DNA from 3 places in the Chryseobacterium proteolyticum genome. Region 1 is predicted to be linked to each of the others. Evidence: riboswitches for the same ligand, from Rfam matches in the RefSeq annotation. Region 1 holds a riboswitch; each other region holds the start of a gene.
The links. A riboswitch is a leader RNA that binds a small molecule or an ion and turns the genes downstream of it on or off. The one in region 1 is predicted to bind S-adenosylmethionine.
Positions count from the first base shown of each region.

Region 1 (7,240 bases):
ATCCGATTGAGCACGAAGGAACATACAGGCTTCCGGAAGCACAGTTAGACCGGTTTTTGTTTAAAATAAATGTTGGGTATCCTAATCTTGAACAGGAAGTTCTGATTATTAAGAATCAACATGAAAGCAGGACCGAAGATAAAACAGAAGCAGTAGGACGTGTTATCACTGCGCAGCAATTAAAAAACTATCAACAGTTGGTGAAAGAGATCATTGTAGAAGCACAGCTGATGGAGTATATTGCTAAAATCATTGTTAATACAAGAGAAAATCAGTTTTTATATTTAGGAGCCTCACCAAGGGCAAGTTTAGCCTTACTTACGGCATCTAAAGCGTTTGCGGCTTTAAGGGGGCGGGATTTTGTAACTCCGGAAGATATCAAAGAAGCCAGTTATGCAGTGTTAAGACACAGAGTAATTGTTTCGCCGGAAAGAGAAATGGAAGGTTTAAGTGCTGACGAAATTATCAGACAGATTCTGGAGGGAATAGAAATTCCAAGATAAATAATAAGTGATATTATAAAATTTCAAAATGTTGAAGAGAGTAATAGATTCCTTGTAGTGGATTTATAAGGCTGCTATAAAATCTATTATCCACAACCTGAAAAATGAGAAACTTATACATTAATAATCGCTTTTTCTTTACGCTCATTGGAGTGGGGATACTTTATGTTCTGGCTTTTTTCTTTCCAATTTTTATTTATGTAGCTCATATTGTGCTCTTGCTTTGCTTTTTGGCTGCAATGGTAGATTATCTTTTACTTTTTAATCAAAAAGAAGGTGTTTTAGCACAAAGGATCTTACCTGAAAAGTTATCAAATGGTGATGAGAATCCAATAAAAATTGATATTAAAAATAATTATGGTTTTAAGATCAATACTAAAATCATTGATGAAATTCCGTTTCAGTTTCAGAAAAGGGATTTTTTAATTCGAAAAGAAATTGATCCCGGCAGAAATGCATTCTTTCAATATATTCTTGAGCCTAAAGAAAGAGGTGAATATAATTTTGGTAGCTTAAATGTTTATACTTCTTCTCCGATAGGTTTTGTTTCGAAAAGATATAGATTCCAGAAAAATGCAAATTTAGCGGCATATCCTTCTTTTGTTCATTTACGGAAATATGAATTAATGGCTCTTCAAAGTGAATTCTTATTGGGGGGTATCAAAAAAATCAGAAAGCTCGGCCATACCATGGAGTTTGAGCAGATCAAGGATTATGTTCCTGGGGATGATATCAGGACAATCAATTGGAAGGCTACATCAAAGACCAATCGTTTGATGGTTAATCAGTTTCAGGATGAAAAATCTCAAAGGATTTTCATGCTGATTGATACTGGACGAACCATGAAAATGCCATTTAAAGAGTTAAGTCTTCTTGATTATTCTATCAATGCGACAATGGCCCTGTCTCATATTATATTAAAAAAAAGGAGATCGGGCAGGGATGATGACATTCTCTAAAAAAAACTGAAAACAAGATAGCTGCAGAAAACAAATCCGGTCAGCTAAAGAAAATTTCGGAATCACTTTATAATATAAAAACCAATTTTTTTGAAAGTGATTTTAACCGCCTTTATCAGGATGTAAAATATTCAATCAACCAAAGAAGCCTGATTTTACTTTTTACAAATTTTGAAACGCTGGATGGTTTGAACAGGCAGTTAAAGTACTTGCGTGGCATTGCAAAAAATCATTTGTTGGTCGTTGTATTTTTTAAGAATTCGGAACTCCAGACTTTAATTCATAAGAATCCGGAGAGTATGCAGGAGATTTATGATGAAGTTATTGCTGAAAAATTTGAATTTGAAAAAAAACTAATCATACAGGAACTTCGAAAGTATGGTATTTATACAGTGTATACCCTTCCTGAAAATTTAAATATTGACGTTATCAATAAATATCTTGAGATCAAAGCAAGAGGAATTTTATAATTTTGCATAGATAACTTTAATACATCATAGATTAATTCTAGGATTTAATAATATAAACAGAACAATGAAAATAACACTTAATAGAATAAACGATGACTTTTTGTTTGAATGTACAAATTCCCAAGGGAATTCCATTCTTTTGGATAATACTTCGCAGCCTGGAGCTAAAGGAGTTTCTCCCATGGAAAGTGTTTTAATGGCAGTTGCAGGATGTAGTGGAATAGACGTCGTGTCCATATTAAAAAAACAAAGACAGGATATCACTGGTTTTAAAGCAGAAGTAGAAGGAGAGAGAGTCCCTGTCGATGATGCTAAGCCTTTTAAATCAATTAAAGTTCAGTTTTTTTTTGGAAGGTAACATCGACCCTGCGAAGGCTTTGAAAGCAGCGCAGTTATCATTTGATAAATACTGTTCTGTTTCTAAAACTTTGGAACCTAATGTAGAAATCGGTTATGATGTATTTGTAAATGGGGAAAAAATTTAAGGATGTTATAAACAAAATAAAAAAGCCGGATTGTTAAAATCCGGCTTTATGCTTATTATGTGTTGTTGAGGGTATTTTCTTTCTTTAAGATTTAAACATTGAGTTTCATTTTCTTAAAGGTTAACGATGTAAATATATGAAATATTTATCAATAATCTATTATAATTATTATTTTTGTTACTTGTTTTAGTTTATGGCTAAAATTAAGGCATCAATGATGTTCAATACTAAAGGTTAATTAATTGATAAAAAAAAATGTACCACTTAAGAAAGTGGTACATTTTTATTCTATCTCGGTTTCATCAGTTTAGCGACCGTTGCCGTCCATCCTGTTTGATGTGAGGCGCCAACTCCACGTCCGTTATCTCCGTGAAAATATTCATAAAAGGTGATATAATCTTTGAAATGCTCATCGTAATTAAACTTATTGTTTCCCCCATTAAAAGCTCTTTGTCCATTTTCATCTTTAAGGAATATAGAACATAGCCTGTTACTGATATTTTGTGCTACTTCATCCAGATTCCTTTTATCTCCGCTTCCTGTCGGTAATTCCACTTTCAGGCTGTTTCCATAATAGAAATGAAAACGCTGCAGACTTTCGACAATCAAAAAGTTAATAGGGAACCAGATCGGGCCTCTCCAGTTACTGTTTCCTCCAAACATTCTGCTGTCACTTTCCGCAGGGGTATAATAAACCACATTTTCTGTCCCATGAACAGAGAAAATAAAAGGATTTTCTTCATATACTTTAGACATGGCCCTGATACCATAAGAACTTAAAAATTCTTTTTCATCCAGCATTCTTGTCAAGACTTTTGTTAGTCTGTTTTTACGAAGGATACTCATTAAATGTTTTCTGCCATGACCTTCTTCATCCCAATGGGAAACCAGTTTCGTAAGTTCCGGCTTATTTTTCAGCACCCATTCCATTCTTATTTTAAAGTTGGGCATTTTTTCCAATAATCCGTGATCAATAATCTCCACAGCAAATAAAGGAATAAGCCCGACAATACTTCTTAAACGAAGCGTAACACTTTCGCCGTTCCCAAGTTGTAGTACATCATAGAAAAAACCATCTTCTTCATTCCAAAGGCCTTCTTTTCCATCACCCATGTTTTCCATCGCTTCCGCGATGTAAAGATAATGCTCAAAAAACTTAATGGCCATGTCTTCATATACCTGATAGTATTGGGCAAGTTCCATTGCAATTCTCATCATATTCAATGCATACATTGCCATCCAGCTTGTACCGTCTGCCTGTTCAAGATGCTCACCGTCTTTAAGTTCCATATTACGATCGAAAGCTCCGATATTATCAAGACCTAGAAAACCGCCGCCGAAAATATTTTTACCGTTTTTATCCTTACGGTTTACCCACCAGGTAAAGTTCAAAAGTAATTTTTGAAAAACCTTTTCCAGAAACAGGAGATCCGGTTTTCCATTGGTCTTTTCATCAATCTTAAATACCCTGAAACAAGACCAAGCATGGACAGGTGGATTTACATCACTTAAGTTCCATTCATACGCCGGAAGTTGTCCATTAGGATGCATATACCACTCTTTGGTTAACAAGAGAAGTTGGTTTTTTGCAAACTGGGCATCAATTAATGCATAGGGAACGCAGTGAAAAGCGAGATCCCAGGTAGCATACCATGGGTATTCCCATTTGTCAGGCATTGAAATAATGTCCTTATTGTGCATGTGGTTCCACTCTGTATTTCTTACATAGTGGTTGAAATCCCTCGGTGCATCAAAATTAGGATCTCCCTTAAGCCATTTCCCAACATTATAATGATAAAATTGTTTGTTCCATAATAGCCCTGCGAACGCCTGACGTTGAACATTTCTTTCATCATCATTCGTTGCATCGTGCTGAACTTCTTCATAGAATTCGTTGGCCTCAGCAATCCGGGTGTTGAAAATCTCATCAAAATGATGAAATGGTTCATCGGTGTCGTTTGGCGACAGCCTGAAATCAAAGGTTTTTGATTGTCCCCCACCAATAATTTCTTCAATCACAAAAGCGGCTTTTGAGCCTCTTTTTTCCGGATTAACGGTATTGGAGTTATGAATAATGTGATCGTTTATACCATCCTTGAAATAGGTGTTATCTGTTAAAGGAGCTCCGTATAATTTAGGTGTATTGGTTTCATTATCACAAAAGAGACTTTTGGCACCGGTGTTTCTTGAATAGAATTTTTTGATGGAAATACTATCATGGTTAATATCAATACAGCCGTCGTATGAGGCGTTTAGCTGCCCCTTATAAGTATTATATCCCCATTTCCAGTTGTTACGGAACCAGGCTGTTGGAGCGACAACAATAGGTGCATCGTTTTGGCTCCTGTTACAAACTGTGATACGGACTAAAAAATCGTCAGCATCTGCTTTACAGTATTCGATGAAAATATCAAAATATTCATCATTATCAAAGATTCCGGTATCAAAGATTTCAAATTCAGCTTCTTTTTTGCTTCGTCTTCCGTTTTCAGATAGCAGGTGATCATAAGGAAATTCATGGATCGGATATTTATACACCATCTTCATATAACTATGGGTAGGCGTGTTGTCCAGATAGTAAAAGATCTCTTTGATATCTTCACCATGATTGCCCTGGGGATTACTCAATCCGAAAAAACGTTCTTTGATCATTTTGTCCTTTTTGTTCCAAAATGAAAGAGCGAAACAAAAAAGCTGTTTGGTGTCCGATATTCCCGCAATCCCTTCTTCACCCCAACGGTAGGCATGACTTTCAGCTTTATCATGATTGGTGAAATTCCACGCATTGCCATTGGGACTATAATCCTCACGAACATTACCCCATTGTCTGTTGCTTACATAAGGCCCCCAGTTTTTCCATTTTATATCCTGTAATCTTTGTTTTTCTGCAGTCATAGTTCATCATTTTTCACTACGAAGGTAATTTTTTTTGAAAAATAATTCCAATTTTTTCTATCTGAATAATTCTTAACACATCCTTGTAACTATAATGATTACAGGGATTTTCAGAATAAATTAATTTTTTCATGAAAAAATTAAATAAAATATTATATCTTTGCACCATTCGATCATTCAAATATTGAAAATGTTATCAAGAAAGGTTGAGGGATTAGACCCGATGAAACCTTAGCAACCCTTTGTGCAAGCGAAGAAGGTGCTACGTTCTACCAAATTATTTTTTGGACAGATAACTTACTGAGTTTTTCAGCCATTTCCTGTGGCATTTTCAATTGTATTATAAATAATGTATAATAGAATTGAAAACAGAACTAAAACATATTAATCTTTCGTATCAAACTAATTCCGGAAAGGAATGCAATATCCCGTTGAGCTATCAGACCTTCGGGAAAGAACTGTTTTCGGCACCTGTTATTTTAATCAACCATGCTTTAACGGGAAATTCCAATGTATCGGGAACAAATGGCTGGTGGAAGCAATTAGTAGGAGATGGCCAGGTGGTTGATACCAATGTCTATACGGTTTTGTGTTTCAATATTCCCGGAAATGGTTATGATGATTTTTTAATTGAAGAATATGAAGAGTTTACTCCTTCGGATATTGCAGGCATATTTTTAAAAGGGTTAGAATTACTTAACATTAAAAGTCTATATGCCATTATCGGAGGTTCTCTTGGTGGAGGAATAGGATGGGAAATGCTGGTTAAACGTCCGGAACTTGCAGAAGTATTTATTCCCATTGCCTGTGATTTCAGAACTCATGATTGGCTGCATGCGCAATGTATGGTTCAGAAATTTTTATTAAATGGAAATGACGCTCCGTTACAAAAGGCAAGAATCCATGCAATGCTATGTTATAGAACCCCACAATCTTTAAACGACAGATTTCAAAATAAATACAATACCGCAAAAAATAAGCTTGAATCGGAAGATTGGCTTGAATATCACGGAAAAGCTCTTAATGAAAGATTTAGTTTAAAATCTTATCAACTGATGAATCATTTGCTGATGAACATTAATGCCGAGGAAGAAAGGCTGGAGAATATACAGGCACGAATGCACTTGATCTCCGTTGATACAGATTTGTTCTTTCCTGCTTCCGAAATCCGGATGTGTTTTGAAAAACTGAAAGGTAAAAAAAAGAATGTTTCTCATCACGAGATCACCTCAGTTCACGGGCATGATGCCTTCCTAATGGAATACAAACAATTAAATAATATCATTAAAACCATTTTATTACAGAAAGAAACTGAACAATTACAAGAAACCTGTAATAAAGCTAAACAATAAAGAATGAACAGATGAAAAATGTTAACGAAATAAAATTTTTAAAGAACAGATCAATCATCAAATTTGAAGGAGAAGATTTCTTAGGGGAAATCGGTATTGACGGTAGAATTTTTAAAGCACTTACTTTAGCCAGGATTAGTGTAGGAGTGATCTCACAACAAGCTATAGAAAACGGAATATCAATTTTGGTTCACGAAAACGATTCTGAAAATGCGGTTAATTGTCTGATAGAGGAATTTGAAGCAGAAAGGAAATCAGGGGCAGTATCTCAGATTTATAGTATTAATAACGTTTCAGTTTTGGGATTTGTAGCAGAAGATTTTAATAAAATACTGGCGGAACTCGCAAGAAATAATGTTTTTCCTTTGCTTCTGAATCAGATAGCAAGTGAAAAAAGAGTAAATATTGTAGTTACTTCTTCTCAGGATGAGAAAACTAAGAATATCATTGAATCTGAAATATCCAAAAAACCTAAAACCGTTCATCTTGCAATCATTGGACATGGGAATGTGGGTAAAACTCTGATTGACCAGGTATTGGAATCTTCCGAAGAAATTAAGAGACGAAAAAAAATAG
Region 1 covers NZ_JBJLWK010000003.1:845,431-852,670, forward strand. The annotation lists gene ACJ5H0_RS14975 (AAA family ATPase) at 1-503, shown strand, start outside; partial or broken gene ACJ5H0_RS14980 (DUF58 domain-containing protein) at 608-1,932, shown strand; partial or broken gene ACJ5H0_RS14985 (OsmC family protein) at 1,997-2,417, shown strand; gene ACJ5H0_RS14990 (MGH1-like glycoside hydrolase domain-containing protein) at 2,706-5,312, opposite strand; SAM riboswitch class I at 5,503-5,611, shown strand; gene ACJ5H0_RS14995 (alpha/beta fold hydrolase) at 5,675-6,664, shown strand; partial or broken gene ACJ5H0_RS15000 (ACT domain-containing protein) at 6,676-7,240, shown strand, end outside.

Region 2 (7,240 bases), 810 kb from region 1:
TCAGTCACAAGCTCATTTTTTGGAGTATTTACGGTCACTACATTTCCATAAATATCATAAGAGGCATAAGAATTCTCGTTACCGGCATTCACCTTATAATTTTCATAACGGTATTCCCCTCCAAATGCAATGTTCAGCCCATGCAATACATCATACTTTTTGGAAAAGTCAAGGTTTAGGGTGTTTTGCAAAAACTCAAGTCCACCTGCATCAAATCTTCTTGGAGAGTTGTTGACCAATGAAGAATTAAAAGTATTAACAACTCCAAAATTGAAAGTATTCTTCCCAAAAGTGTTACTGAGATCTATATTCCAGTCATTCCATTTTCCTTTGATCCCAGCTGCATATGAATAATCATTAATGGTAGACTCAATTTGCGGCAGATATCCGTTGGGTGTTATAAAATTGATATTTCTCTCGGTATTAGGCAAACGGAAAAAACCTCCGGCATTCCCAAGCCTGTAGCTATATCCTCCAAAAGAATACACCTTCCAGTCATCATTAATCGGAATTTCTGAATTATAATAAACCTGTGCTGACTGCAATTTCGATTGTCCAGCCCTGATACTGAAATCTTTTCGTTGAAGTCCTCTATATGCAAGTTCATCATTGGTAACATCCCCTCCTAATAAACCCTGTAAAGTTGAAATATTATTGGCGTTTGCAATTTTATTCTGTAAATCAGATGAAAAATAATTTACTTTTGTTGCATATTGTTTAATCGTATTGATAATTTGCTGGCTATTGGAAGTATTATTTATATTCTTATAAAGCCCGTCTATATCTATCCCATCTTGAGCAGCCCTGTAGTTAATAGCATTATAGGCATTGTATATATCGCCATTCCTCACACCAGCTCGGGAATAAGGATCCCGGTATTGGGTTGATGTGGTAATATTGAAGAAACCATGTTTTCCAAGTTTGAATCCATAATTCAGGTCTAAAGAGATGGTTTCTCCATCCAGTCCACCGGAAAAATTGTTGGTAACCGGTGAAGCATATCCTCCCAAAAATAACTGACCGGATAGCCCCAATCTTTTTTTAAGACCTAAATTGACAACTCCTGCAATAGCATCAGATCCGTATTGGGCAGAAGCACCATCCCGAAGCACTTCAATTTTATCCAAAGCAAAAGCGGGAATCGCATTAAGATCTGTTCCCACCGAACCCCTACCTGGTGTAAGTGTTACATTGATGAGTGAAGACTGATGCCTTCTTTTCCCATTAAGTAAAACTAAAACCTGATCGGGACCTAAACCCCTCAACTGTGCAGGATCCACAAAATCCGTCCCGTCATTTACAGTATGCGATGTGGAGGAAAAAGAAGGGACAATATAGTTTAGAGCCTGGCTTATATTATTAACCGGGCTTTGTTTCAATATTTTTGAAATGTTAATAACGTCTACCGGAACCGGAGTATCTGTTAATGATCTACCTGATCCTCTTGAACCGAGAAGAACAACCTCATCGATTTTTTTTTGATTTTAGAGTATCAGACTGGGCGAAGTAAAACGTCGAAATTAAAGTGGCCGAGGCAATGATACTTCTATTTTTAAAATGGCGCATGTGTTTTATTTTTAAATTTTTATTATAATTTTTTTGTTTGCTTAAAATTTTAAGCAAAAAGTATCCTGTAACCTTGAAAACACAAGGCTAAAAGAAAAATGATAAACGGTTTTATTAGTTAATAGAAACCAGAGGCTAAGAACAACAACACATACACATCACGAAATGCCATGAGTGATCACCAGCATACAGAAGCTTTGCTTCGATATCTGCCGGGCAAAAAGTCAAATTCATTGTGCTGTAATTTTCCCTGTTCTTAAACATTGATTTTAAATTTTAAACAAAAATTGTAAGATGGGAATGAATAGAAAAACATTTTTTCCGGAGCTTGCCGGCTTATCTATTTCAGCACCTTGCTTGTTTTGCAGGTTGCTATCCCATCTATGAGATTCTTGATAATTGTGAGGCAAAGATATAACTATTTTACAAATAAAAAAATAATTTGTAAAATTTTTAAATTAATCGCAAAACCAAGCCGTATGATGATGCAATATAATTATATTCTATTGTGAGGTATTTAATGGAATAAAACAACCCTCTAAAAACTTTCCTTGTAACATTTTTTTTATTTTAAACGTCTAACTGAGTAGTAGTAAAAACCATTATGAAAAAAAATTGTACTCGTTTTATTTTCCTTAAGCATTATTGTCACAAAGGCTCAGGAAAAAACCAACAACCAGGTCAAGGAAAAGCAGATCGAAGGCGTTGTAATTACCAAAACTAAAAAAGCCGTTGAACAAAAGGCAGACCGTACTATTTTTGATTTTTCAGAACAGCCCCAGCTGAACAACGGAAATGTTTTAGAGGGTATCAAAAAACTTCCGGGTCTGGTGTCTACTGATATTGCGGGTATGATGTATCAGGGAAAGATCCTTGATGTTTATCTTAACGGACGCCCTTTAAACATTACTTCCAATGAACTTAATTCATTTTTGGAAGGGATGCCTGCCAATTCTGTAGACCGAATTGAAGTGATCACTCAACCTGGCGCTGAATTCCCGGCAACTTCCGGGGGCGCAATTATGAATATCATTACGAACAAAAATGCTAATAAGTATCTTACGGCAACTTATTCAGGAAATTATTCATTTACCAACTACGGTAAGTTGAGAAGCAGAACCAGCAACTCTTTAAATTTAAACGCCCGTAATAAATATTTCGGATGGCAGCTGAACATCGGACAGAACTATCGGGAAAGTATGCTGAATTCGAATCAAAATGATTTATTATTAAGCAATACGGATAGAATCGGCCGTGGTTATTTCGCGAAATCAGGCTTAACATTTGATCTGGGACAGGACAGATTATTATTAAATTACGATATCTATCATAATAAAAACAGCAATTACACAGATAGTAACGGTTTTGCTGACCTACCGTACATTCCTGTTAAAGACAGTATCAGGGAAGGATATTTTCATGCATTTGATGCTGCCTACACGAATAATTTGAGACAGGAAGCGGTAATAACCTATCAGAAACGCTTTAGTGATAAATCTCAAAAACTAGATTTCCAGTTCGGATATACCAAATCAACGAGTAAATTTGATCAGAATAATATTTTCAGAGATATCAGTTACATCAATCCTAACGAAAATCTTCCAAGATTTTCGGATGGTCTTTTACTGAACAATGAATCTGACATGAGAATTGCTAATTTTAAAGTGGATTATTCGCAGCCAATCAAGATCCTTGATGGAGGAAAGGTAAGTTTCGGTGGATTATATGAAAAACAAAACTTCGATACTCAAAGCAGAGGTCTGACCAATCTGGACTATCAACGACAGACCGCTTCCACCTATCTTGAGTTCCAGGCTAAATTGAAAAAATTCGATTTCACATTAGGATCAAGGGCTGAAAATTATGACATCTCTGGAATTACAAGGGTGATTGACAGTACCGGTGCAATAGTTCAGAAAAATCTGATCCCTTTTAATAAGTTTAAATTATTTCCAAATGCAAGTGTTCAGTACAGCTTTATGAATCAGGTTTCTGTTTCAGCAAACTATAACAAGAAAATCAGTCTGCCAAGTATTTCTGCACTTAATCCCAATAACACTACATTCCAGGGACCGAATACCCAGGTTACCGGAAATCCGAATCTGCAGCCTACGATCTTTGACAATTATGAAGTAAAACTTTCTGCCTTTGATTATGCATTCATCGGATATAGTGTAAGTTCAGCTAAAAATCAGGTTGCACAGATCATCAGAAAAAATGGAAAAAACCTGTTTAATGAGCAGATAAACATTTCCAGCATGAGGATCCACAATTTCAATGTAGGGCTTCCTGTCCCTTTCATGATTTTTAGTAAGCCTATGAGCGAAATCATGAAGTTTGATTTTAATCCAGACAAAATCAATTTTATGTATCTGTATGCAGGATATCAGAAACATGATATTGATAATCTAAACAACAAAGGATTCTGGATTTTCAATGTGATGACCCAACTTATTCTGCCTAAACAGATTAAGCTAACAGCAAACTACAGCTACCTGACGCCAAAAGCAGGTTATTTCTACTTCACAGCAGAAAAACCATTCAGCAATTCACTGGATATTACACTGACTAAAAAGTTTTTGGATAATCGTCTTACTGTTTCTGTATTTGCTAATGATATTTTTAACGGACAGGTAATGCAAGTTCGTTCTAATCCGCCATCCGGAGAAGCGGTTACTTTGAGAACAAAATATGACACAAGAAATTTCGGACTTTCCATTAATTATAAGATCCCAACCAAAAACAAACTGGCTAAAGAGGATCCGAATATCTTAAACAGCAGCAAGAAAGAGGATAACGGAGGGGTAATGCAGCAGGATAGTAAATAATCAGGTTATAGTCTTTTAATACTACATCAACATATCAATTATCATAAAATCGGGCAGTAAGAATATTCTTATTGCCCGATTTATTTAAAAACAATATAATTAAAAATCGATGATGTGAAATCTCCAGTCCATAGTATCGACCAAAGTCAGCTGATTGGTATTCACAGGAAGATCTGTAATTATTTTCAGGCTCAGATGTGCCATCATACTTCCTATTATTCCGGGTAATGATCCCAGAACACCTAAACTATCACAATCCGGGGTATCTTCATCCACCGGTGGTTCAGGAAAAAGATCCCTCAGGTTTTTACTCTCTCTGTAATTAAATACTGCCACCTGACCGGAAAAGCCCAGAATACTTCCATAAACCACCGGTTTTTTTAGTCTCACACAAGCATCATTAATTAAATACCGTGTAGAAAAGTTATCTGATCCGTCTACAATCAGGTCATATCTAGAAATTATCCTTTCAATATTTGAAAGATCTATCTTTTCATCAATGGGAATAATAGTAATATGCCGGTTAAGTGCTTCAACAAATTGTACTGCGCTGGACACTTTGGATATCCCGACACTTTTTTCATTATGAATAATCTGCCTGTTCAGATTATGAAGCTCTACTTTATCAAAGTCTGCGATCCCTAAAATGCCAACTCCTGCCGCTGCCAAATATTGAATAACAGGACTCCCCAATCCACCAGCCCCCACAACAAGCACTTTTGCATTAAGTATTTTTCGTTGCCCTGAAGTACCAATCTCATCAATAAAAATTTGACGGCTGTACCTGGAAAACATTTCTTCGCTATTCATGATCATTCTATTAAAAACCACTGTACACAGAATCCCAATCTTTCATAACAGGATCATATCCCGCATTCCTGATCACATTTTTTATATCCAGCATGCTTCTTTCATCACTGGTTTCAAATTGTTCCAACGATTGAGGATCTACAGCATAACCTCCCGGATTAGTCTTAGATCCGGCACTCATGGAAGTGGCTCCAAGAGATACAATATGATTTCTGAAATTTTCATTCTCCCTTGTAGAAATGGAAATTTCAAGATCTTCATTCCATATCCGGTAAGCACAAATGAGTTGCAAAAGCTCTTTATCTTCCATAATGAAGTTGGGTTCTATGATTCCCTCAGCGGGCCGTAATCTCGGAAATGATACGGAAAATTTACTTTTCCAATATTGCTTTTGCAGGTAATCAATGTGGGCTGCATTGAAGAAGCTATCGACTCTCCAATCTTCCAATCCTAATAAAACACCTAACCCCATTTTATGGATCCCTGCTCTTCCTATTCGGTCAGGTGTTTCCAGACGAAAATTAAAATTTGATTTTTTACCTTTCGGATGATACTGCTTATACACTTCCTGATGATAAGTCTCCTGATACACAAGGATTGAATGAACTCCTTCCTGATGGAGTAATCGGTATTCATCTTCTGACAATGGCTGTACTTCGATAGAAATGTTGGCAAAATGGGATTTTAATAACCGAACAGCATTCAGAAAGTAGGCAATCCCTACGGTCTTATTCGCTTCACCGCTTACCAGCAATATATGATTTACTCCCATCGCCTTCAGAACCGTTGCTTCTATCATAATCTCAGTATCGGAAAGTGTTTTTCTTTTCAGTTTATTGTCTAAGCTAAAACCACAATAGGTACAAATGTTCTGACATTCGTTACTAAGGTATAAAGGTGCATAAAGCTGGATTACTTTGCCAAAACGTTTTTGGGTAATCGCTCTCGCCATGCCAGCCATCACTTCTAATTTCGGAGCCGCAGCCATTGAAATAAGATTAAGGAAATCATCCAATGTTTTCTGCTTCTTCTGAAGGCTGTATTCTACATCGGATAAAGTGACATTTTCCAGTTTTTGTTTAATATCATTCCACTCATAGGATGTGAAAACCTCCTCAAAATTTTTCATTCTAATACGATTTATTCAAATAAAAATGAAGTCAAGGGGCTTGATGCCTCAGCATGGGAACTGATCGAGCCCAGTCCGGCTTCGTAAGCTCTTCTTCCTGCAATAACCCCTTCCTTAAATGCAATTGCCATACTGATCGGATCCTTTGCCACGGCTATAGCAGTATTCACCAACACGGCATCAGCACCAATTTCCATGGCCTTTGCCGCATCAGATGGGGCTCCTATTCCTGCATCAACTACCACAGGAACGTTGCTCTGGCTAATGATAATTTCCAGGAAATCCAACGTCCGAAGACCTTTGTTCGTTCCGATAGGGGCTCCCAATGGCATAACCACTGCTGTCCCTGCGTCTTCTAACCGTTTGCATAAAACGGGATCAGCATGAATGTAAGGCATTACAATAAACCCAAGCTTCGCAAGTTCTTCCGTTGCATATAATGTTTCTATAGGATCCGGCAGTAAATATTTAGGGTCCGGATGTATTTCCAGTTTCACCCAGTTTGTTTCTAACGCTTCTCTGGCCAATTGCGCAGCCAGTACTGCTTCTTTGGCAGTACGGGCTCCGGAGGTGTTAGGCAGAAGATGGGTATTGGTGGGCTGCAGTGCCGTGAGAATACCGTCATCCTTAGATTGAGCATCAATTCTTTTCAGTGCCATTGTCACCATATTGCTTTCTGATGCAATAATAGATTGTGTCATTTCTGCCAGATTTCCGAATTTACCCGTTCCCAGAAATAGCCTTGATTCGAAATTTCTTCCTGCTATTGTTAGTATTTGATTCATTTGAAAGATTTTATAAATTCATTAACGACAGACGGCCTGCCTGTAATTTGTCCGGAGACAGCAACTCCATGGATTCCAATTTTCTGTAATAATTCTACATCTTCAAGACGTACACCTCCAAT
Region 2 covers NZ_JBJLWK010000003.1:31,263-38,502, forward strand. The annotation lists gene ACJ5H0_RS10965 (TonB-dependent receptor plug domain-containing protein) at 1-1,379, opposite strand, end outside; SAM-I-IV-variant riboswitch at 1,872-1,970, opposite strand; gene ACJ5H0_RS10970 (TonB-dependent receptor domain-containing protein) at 2,397-4,394, shown strand; gene ACJ5H0_RS10975 (HesA/MoeB/ThiF family protein) at 4,494-5,204, opposite strand; gene thiH (2-iminoacetate synthase ThiH) at 5,215-6,333, opposite strand; gene ACJ5H0_RS10985 (thiazole synthase) at 6,345-7,118, opposite strand; gene ACJ5H0_RS10990 (thiamine phosphate synthase) at 7,115-7,240, opposite strand, start outside.
Region 2: linked by a shared signal. The riboswitch ahead of ACJ5H0_RS10965 (TonB-dependent receptor plug domain-containing protein) and the one ahead of ACJ5H0_RS14995 (alpha/beta fold hydrolase) in region 1 are both predicted to bind S-adenosylmethionine.

Region 3 (7,240 bases), 150 kb from region 1:
CGTCATCATTGAATTTTGCCCATGTCCCATTAATCACCGTTTCAGCACTTTCAGCTGTCTTGAATATCTCGGCTTCATTAGCCTGATTAGTAGGAGCTGTTTCCAAATCATTAGTACATGCAGTAGAAGAGAAAGCTGCTATAAGTATAAATGATATATATTTTATTTTTTTCATTGTTTTGATTGTTTTAATATAAACTTAAAGTGTAGCCTGAAGACCGAATGTTATTGTTCTCATTGCCGGATATCTGTAATAAGTGGTACCATCTATAGCTTGCTCGGGATCCATTCCTTTGTGCTTGTAGAAAGTTAAAAGGTTTTCAGCCTGAAGATAAATTCTGAACTTTTTCAGTCCCAGTCTTCCGAAATAATCTGAAGGTAACGTATATCCGATACTCACATTTTTCAATCTGGCATAAGTCCCCGAGTATAAAAACCTTGAGGACGTTGAAGTCCAGTTATTTGTCGTTGTACTTAAAGCCGGAACATCCGTGTTGGGATTTTCAGGCGTCCATCTGTTTAACATCTCTGCGCTCCATGCCCTTCCAGCATTGCTTCCATTTGACATTAACATGGTGTAATCTGTATCAAGAATTTTTCCTCCAACACTAAAAGTTAGCAGCGCGGATAAATCAAAATCCTTATATGTAATATTTGTAGTGATTCCACCGGAGAATTTAGGCAAAGAAGAACCCTGCAATGTTTTTGTCGCCTTTGCATATTCAGAAGTTGTTCCTTCTATTGTATTCCCATTGGCATCCTGATAAACATATTTCCATAGCGGAGCACCGTTACTTGGATCAACTCCAACCCATTCCGGAATAAAGAAATCATAAACAGAACCCCCAACCTGCAATAATTTAGTTCCTGTTACAATTGGGCCTTTAGGAAGTTTCGTAATTCTGTTTTTTAGGGTTGTTACATTAACATCAACATCCCATTGGAAATCGTCCGTTTTAATCGGAGTTGTGAATAATGAAAATTCAAAGCCTGTATTTTTCAATTCTCCAATATTCGCTGAATAACCACTAAAACCAAGAGAGGGAGCCAAAGGCCTGTCAAATAAAAGATCTTTACTTTGACGCTGGAAATATTCCACATTACCCTTAACCCTGTTTTTAAGAATAGCAAATTCCAGCCCCACATTCAAGTTAAGATTGGTTTCCCACTTAAGATCAGGAGTGGGAAGCCTGCTAGCAACTGTTCCTCCTTCTCCCAGATTATTGTAAAATGCGTAAAGACTCTGGTAAGCATAATAAGTACTCAACTTATCATTTCCCTGTCCTCCGTAACTCGCACGAAGGGTTAGCTGATTAAAGAAATTTAGATTTTTAATGAATTGCTCATTAGACGCCTTCCATGAACCTCCTACTGACCAGAAAGTTCCCCATCTGTTTTGAGGTGAAAAACGGGAAGATCCGTCTGATCTTACAGATCCGGAAATAAAATAAGTGTTATTGAAATCATACTCTGCTTTACCTAAAAAACTCAGTAAACCTAATTTATCACTATTACCACTAAAACCTCCTAATAAAGCCGCTGCATCCGGTTCATAATAATAAGGTAAAGAAAACTGACTTCGGCTTCCGGATATCGTCTGATACTCATAATGATAAAACTCCTGTCCAGCTAGAATATTGAAATGATGCTGATCGAATTTTTTGTCATAGGTCAAGATATTACTGGTTGTATAAGATAATGTCCGTGAATTTGTCTTGGTCACCGAACCTCCGATTTCACTACCCTCCCCAAGTAACGGATTTGAATAATAATGCCCATTATAATTTACCAGGTCAATTGAAAAACTGGATTTAAATTTTAATTCCGGTAAGAAGGTAAAATCCAAATATCCTTTTCCTGAAAAGTTATCTTCCCTGTTTTCATTTTTATCTAATGGCAAAGTTGCTGCTGCATTTTGATTTTGCAAAGCACTTGTCGGCCTGTACTTTCCGAAGTCGTAAATTGTATTTCCGTTAGCATCAAGCTTATAGCTTCCATCAGGATTTCTTTCATAGTATGGATAAAAAGAAGGAATTACTCTGGCTGCATTAATAATATTATCAGTTCTTGAATCGGAAGATGGTGGTGCCTCCTGAAGACTATTGGTATAGCTAAGGTTTGCTCCAACTGTTAACCATTTTTTCACTTCATTATTAATCTTCAATCTCGTACTGTATTTTGTAAATCCGGATCCTATGGCAATACCCTTATCATCAAGATATCCCAATGAGAAAAAATAGTTTCCTTTTTCATTTCCGCCACTAAAATCAAGATCAACCTGGTTTCTTGAGGCCACTCTTTGTAGTATATCCCTCCAGTCATCATTCCATAAAGGCCTTGCTCCAGGCAGCAGTTTTCCATCTGTCCCTACCGGTTTTGCATAGTTAGAACCATATGGATTGATGCCCAGATTATTCACAAGATTATCTGTGGCCATTTGTGCAGCCTGTTGTGCTGAAACCTGTCCTGATTTATATCCATTTCTCATTGCTTCCCAATATAATTGAAAATACTGGTCCGTGGTAACCTGTTCATAGTCCTTTACAGCCCTGCTGGAAAATCCCTGACTGATATTAAAATTGATTCGTGATTCTCCTTTTTTCCCTGACTTTGTAGTCACAATAATCACTCCGTTAGCACCTCTTGATCCATACAGAGAGCTTGCCGTAGCATCTTTCAAAACACTAATTGATTCTATATCATTTGGGCTGATAGAATTGATATTTCCATCAAAAGGAATTCCATCCACCACGAATAAAGGATTACTTGAGGCACTAATAGATCCGATCCCCCTGATACGGATTGTTGCCGTAGCACCCGGTTGGCCTGAAGCACTTACTGCCTGTAATCCCGCTACCTGCCCTTCCAAAGCTTTTGTAATATTGGTTACCGGCCGATTATTAATCTTTTCGCTGGAGATCGTCGCTACAGAACCTGTGTAACTCGTCTTTTTCGCTTTACCGTAAGCTACCACAACGACTTCATCAATATCTTTTTCCCTAAGCGTATCTTTCTTCTGCTTTATCTCCTGCCCATTAACACTAATAATGCCTAAGAAAAACAAAGCACCGGGTGAAATCCAAACACCAGCTTTGAATAAACTTTTACTAACCATAATCAATTTTATTTGTTAAATATTAAAAAAACACCCTTTGCGGAAAACACAGCAAAGGGCATCAAGAAATTGATTTAACCAAATGCTTATTTTTCCTTAAAAGGCTGAATGTAACACCTTGCATCATGCAGGTTGTTAAGACTTCATAGGGTCAGTTCCCTCCATCTTTCTTTATAAGCCGATCGAAATATGGATGCAAATCTAAAAACAATTAGTCTATAAAACAAGTAGACTAATTTGTTTTTTATTTTAAATTCTCAAAAATTAACTTAATTTTCACTTAAAACACCTGTTAACAAACCATTAGAGAAAATGTTAAATTTTTAAACATGAGAAATATCATTAAAAATAATGTAAAACATCTCCCTCAAATAAAACCCGTAAAATATCCGCACTAATCGAAAAAAACTTTTTAATTTTATGTTATGAAAATTTTAATCATAAACGGACCGAATCTAAATCTGTTGGGCACAAGAGAACCTGAAATTTATGGAATAATTTCAATGGATGAATATTTGGAAAAACTAAAAGATGAATTCCTTTCTTACGAACTGAACTATTATCAATCGAATATTGAAGGAGAATTAATTAACAGACTTCAGGAAGATGATTTTGATGCTGTTATTATTAATCCGGGGGCTTTTACTCATTACTCTTATGCGATAGCCGACTGTTTAAAGAATATACAGAAACCTAAGATTGAAGTACATATCAGCAATATCTATAAAAGAGAAGAATTCCGGCAAAAGTCAGTAACAGCGGCTCACACAGATGCTGTATTATCCGGCTTTGGAATGAAAGGATACAGACTGGCTTTATTAAGCTTTTAGGATGTTTTAATACATAAAAAAGCCTCATCAATGATGAGGCTTTTCTTTTTTTATATTGTTTGTTCTTGTAATTGAGGTCCGGAAGCAACCAGCTTTTTCCCCTCTTCAGTGTTACAGTACTGCTCAAAATTCTTAATATATCTTGATGCTAAGTCTTTAGCCTTCTCTTCCCACTCTGAAGCATCACTGTATGTATGTCTTGGATCCAGAATACCTTCTGAAACATTAGGTAAAGAAGTAGGAATTTCCAAGTTCATAATAGGTACTTGCGCCTTAGGAGCGTTCTCAATAGATCCATCAATTATTGCATCAATAATGGCTCTTGTATCTTTTAATGAGATTCTTTTTCCTGTACCATTCCATCCTGTATTTACCAAATAAGCTTTTGCTCCATGTTCTTTCATTTTACCAATCAAGGTTTTAGAGTACATGGTAGGATGTAACGTAAGAAATGCCTCACCAAAAGCCGGAGAAAATGAAGGTTCCGGAGAAGTAATTCCTCTTTCAGTTCCTGCTAATTTAGAAGTATATCCACATAAAAAGTGGTATTGAGCCTGATTTTCATCTAAAATTGAAACCGGAGGTAATACTCCGAATGCATCAGCTGAAAGATAAACAATCTTCTTAGCATGCCCAGCTTTAGAAGGCAGTACAATCTTGTTAATATGGTATATAGGATAAGAAACTCTTGTGTTTTCAGTGATTGAGTTATCGGTATAATCAGAAACACCATTATTTACAACAACATTTTCAAGAAGAGCATCTCTTTTGATCGCTCTGAAAATGTCCGGTTCTTTTTCTTCCGATAAGTCAATTACTTTTGCATAGCAACCTCCCTCATAGTTGAAAACTCCATTGTTATCCCAACCGTGCTCATCGTCACCAATAAGATATCTTTTAGGATCAGCGGATAAAGTTGTTTTACCTGTTCCGGAAAGGCCGAAGAACAAAGCAACATCCCCTTCTTCTCCTACGTTTGCAGAACAGTGCATAGATGCCATTCCTTTTAGCGGAAGGTAATAGTTCATCATTGCAAACATTCCTTTTTTCATTTCTCCTCCATACCAGGTTCCTCCAATGATCTGTAATTTTTCCGTAAGGTTGAACATTACAAAATTCTCGGAATTTAGTCCCTGAGCTTCCCAATTCGGATTCGTTGTTTTAGAACCGTTCACAACAGTGAAATCAGGTTCTCCAAAGTTTTCCAGCTCATAATGAGATGGACGGATGAACATATTAGTAACGAAATGCGCCTGCCATGCAACTTCTACGATGAATCTCACTTTAAGTCTTGTGTCAGCATTTGTTCCACAAAATGCATCAACAACATAAATTTTCTTAGAAGAAGAAAGTTGGTCTAGCACTAATTCTTTACAAGACTTGAAGATTTCTGCTGTTGTAGGCAAGTTCACTTTGCCATCCCAGAAAATTGTGTCTCTTGTAACATCATCCTGAACAATGTATCTGTCTTTTGGAGAACGGCCAGTAAAAATTCCTGTTTTTACTGATACTGCACCAGATTCCGTAAGTTCAGCTCTCTCAAAACCCTGATTTTCAGGAGAAACTTCTGCTTGAAATAATTCCTCATATGAGGGATTATATATTATTTCATAGTCTCCCTTAATCCCTAATTTTTGCAAATCCTGGATGATTTTAGCGTGTTTCATTTTACTTATATTTTCTATTTCTTTTTTTAGTCCAACAAAATTAAATATTAATTTAGTGTTACAGGTGGTTAAATATAATGATATAAGTCAGAATGACAAAGAAAAAAACAGAACGGCAAATTATTAAATATCAAGCAATTATATCAACCCATTCAAAAATAGTCGCAAAACCTTTTCCCCGAAAATAGTCCTCAAAGCCCCTAAATTTGGCACTCATTACAAAATCTCCCCCCCCAGGCACCCAAACTTTTCACAAAAACCGGACAGTCGGAGAAGAATTTGTCTTTAACGGTAGGAATATTCAGAAAATCAGAAATTTTTCTTTCATGAACAGTCATTAAATGACAAAAATCATTTAATTCATTACATAATAGAATTTCATTGGTAAGGGCTGAAAATACTTCGATCAGTTTCCGGGATTTTATTTTAGACTTATACAGATCGATTGCTTCCCTGCTGTCTTGTTTTTGATTTAAATGGATAAAAATCAAGTTGTCCTTAAAGATAGGATCAAAGGTTACTCTTTTATATTGTATTACCGGTTTATTCTGATACAAAACTGCTGATTTTTCCTTTGCGACAGCAATATCATAACCACTTCCACCCAAACTTAGACTATTTAGCACGAAAGGATCTGTCTCAGCCCACACAGAAAGGTTGTTCATTAATGTTGAACTGCTTCCCAATCCAAAATCGGAAGGGAACTGTAGATTTGTTTTTAAAAAGTAAGAATCTGCATTTTGGAATTTACGAGCAGAAAGCTTTTGGACGTTTTTCAACGTTTTTATAAGAAATTGGGCACTGGGAGCTATATTTGTCTCAAGGATTTTCCAAGAGGAATAATCAATGATCACTTTCAGCCATAGTTTATTTTGATGGTAAGCTTCCCAAAAAACCAATGATTTCCCATCTTCCGTTTCTTCAAAGAAAAACTCTTGTCCCAGCCTGGTTGGTACCGCTAGGACAAGAGCTCCATCTATAGCGAAATATTCTGAAGTAAGCATGAGCTTTCCCGGTGAAAATATTTCGCCCATTTGTTTATTTTTTAGATTGCCGAAGCAACGTCTACAGAACTATCAATTTTCTTGATCAACCCCTGTAAAGTTTTTCCTGGTCCAACTTCTACAAAGTTAGATGCTCCGTCTTTAATCATATTCTGAACAGATTGTGTCCATTTTACAGGACCTGTTAACTGAGCAATCAGGTTTTTCTTAATTTCGTCAGGATTTGTAACTGCAGTCGTGGTAATATTCTGATAAACTGGAATCGTTGCTTTTCTGAATTTAGTTTGTTCAATAGCAGCCGCCAATCTTTCTTGTGCAGGTTGCATCAATGGAGAATGAAAAGCTCCATTAACAGGTAGCAATAATGCTCTCTTCGCTCCCGCTTCTTTCAATTTAATACAAGCTTCTTCTACGGCAGCAGTTTCTCCTGAAATTACAAGTTGCCCAGGACAATTATAATTTGCAGGAACAACAATCCCATTGATCTGTGCACAAATTTCTTCAACTTTGGCATCTTCCAATCCTAAAATTGCAGCCATTGAGCTTGGATTAATATCACAAGCTTCCTGCATTGCTTTTGCTCGCCCAGATACTAATTTAAGACCGTCATCAAAAGACAGAACT
Region 3 covers NZ_JBJLWK010000003.1:692,329-699,568, reverse strand. The annotation lists gene ACJ5H0_RS14195 (RagB/SusD family nutrient uptake outer membrane protein) at 1-175, opposite strand, end outside; gene ACJ5H0_RS14190 (SusC/RagA family TonB-linked outer membrane protein) at 200-3,115, opposite strand; SAM riboswitch class I at 3,199-3,295, opposite strand; gene ACJ5H0_RS14185 (type II 3-dehydroquinate dehydratase) at 3,541-3,945, shown strand; gene pckA (phosphoenolpyruvate carboxykinase (ATP)) at 3,996-5,612, opposite strand; gene ACJ5H0_RS14175 (GYDIA family GHMP kinase) at 5,813-6,646, opposite strand; gene fabD (ACP S-malonyltransferase) at 6,658-7,240, opposite strand, start outside.
Region 3: linked by a shared signal. The riboswitch ahead of ACJ5H0_RS14190 (SusC/RagA family TonB-linked outer membrane protein) and the one ahead of ACJ5H0_RS14995 (alpha/beta fold hydrolase) in region 1 are both predicted to bind S-adenosylmethionine.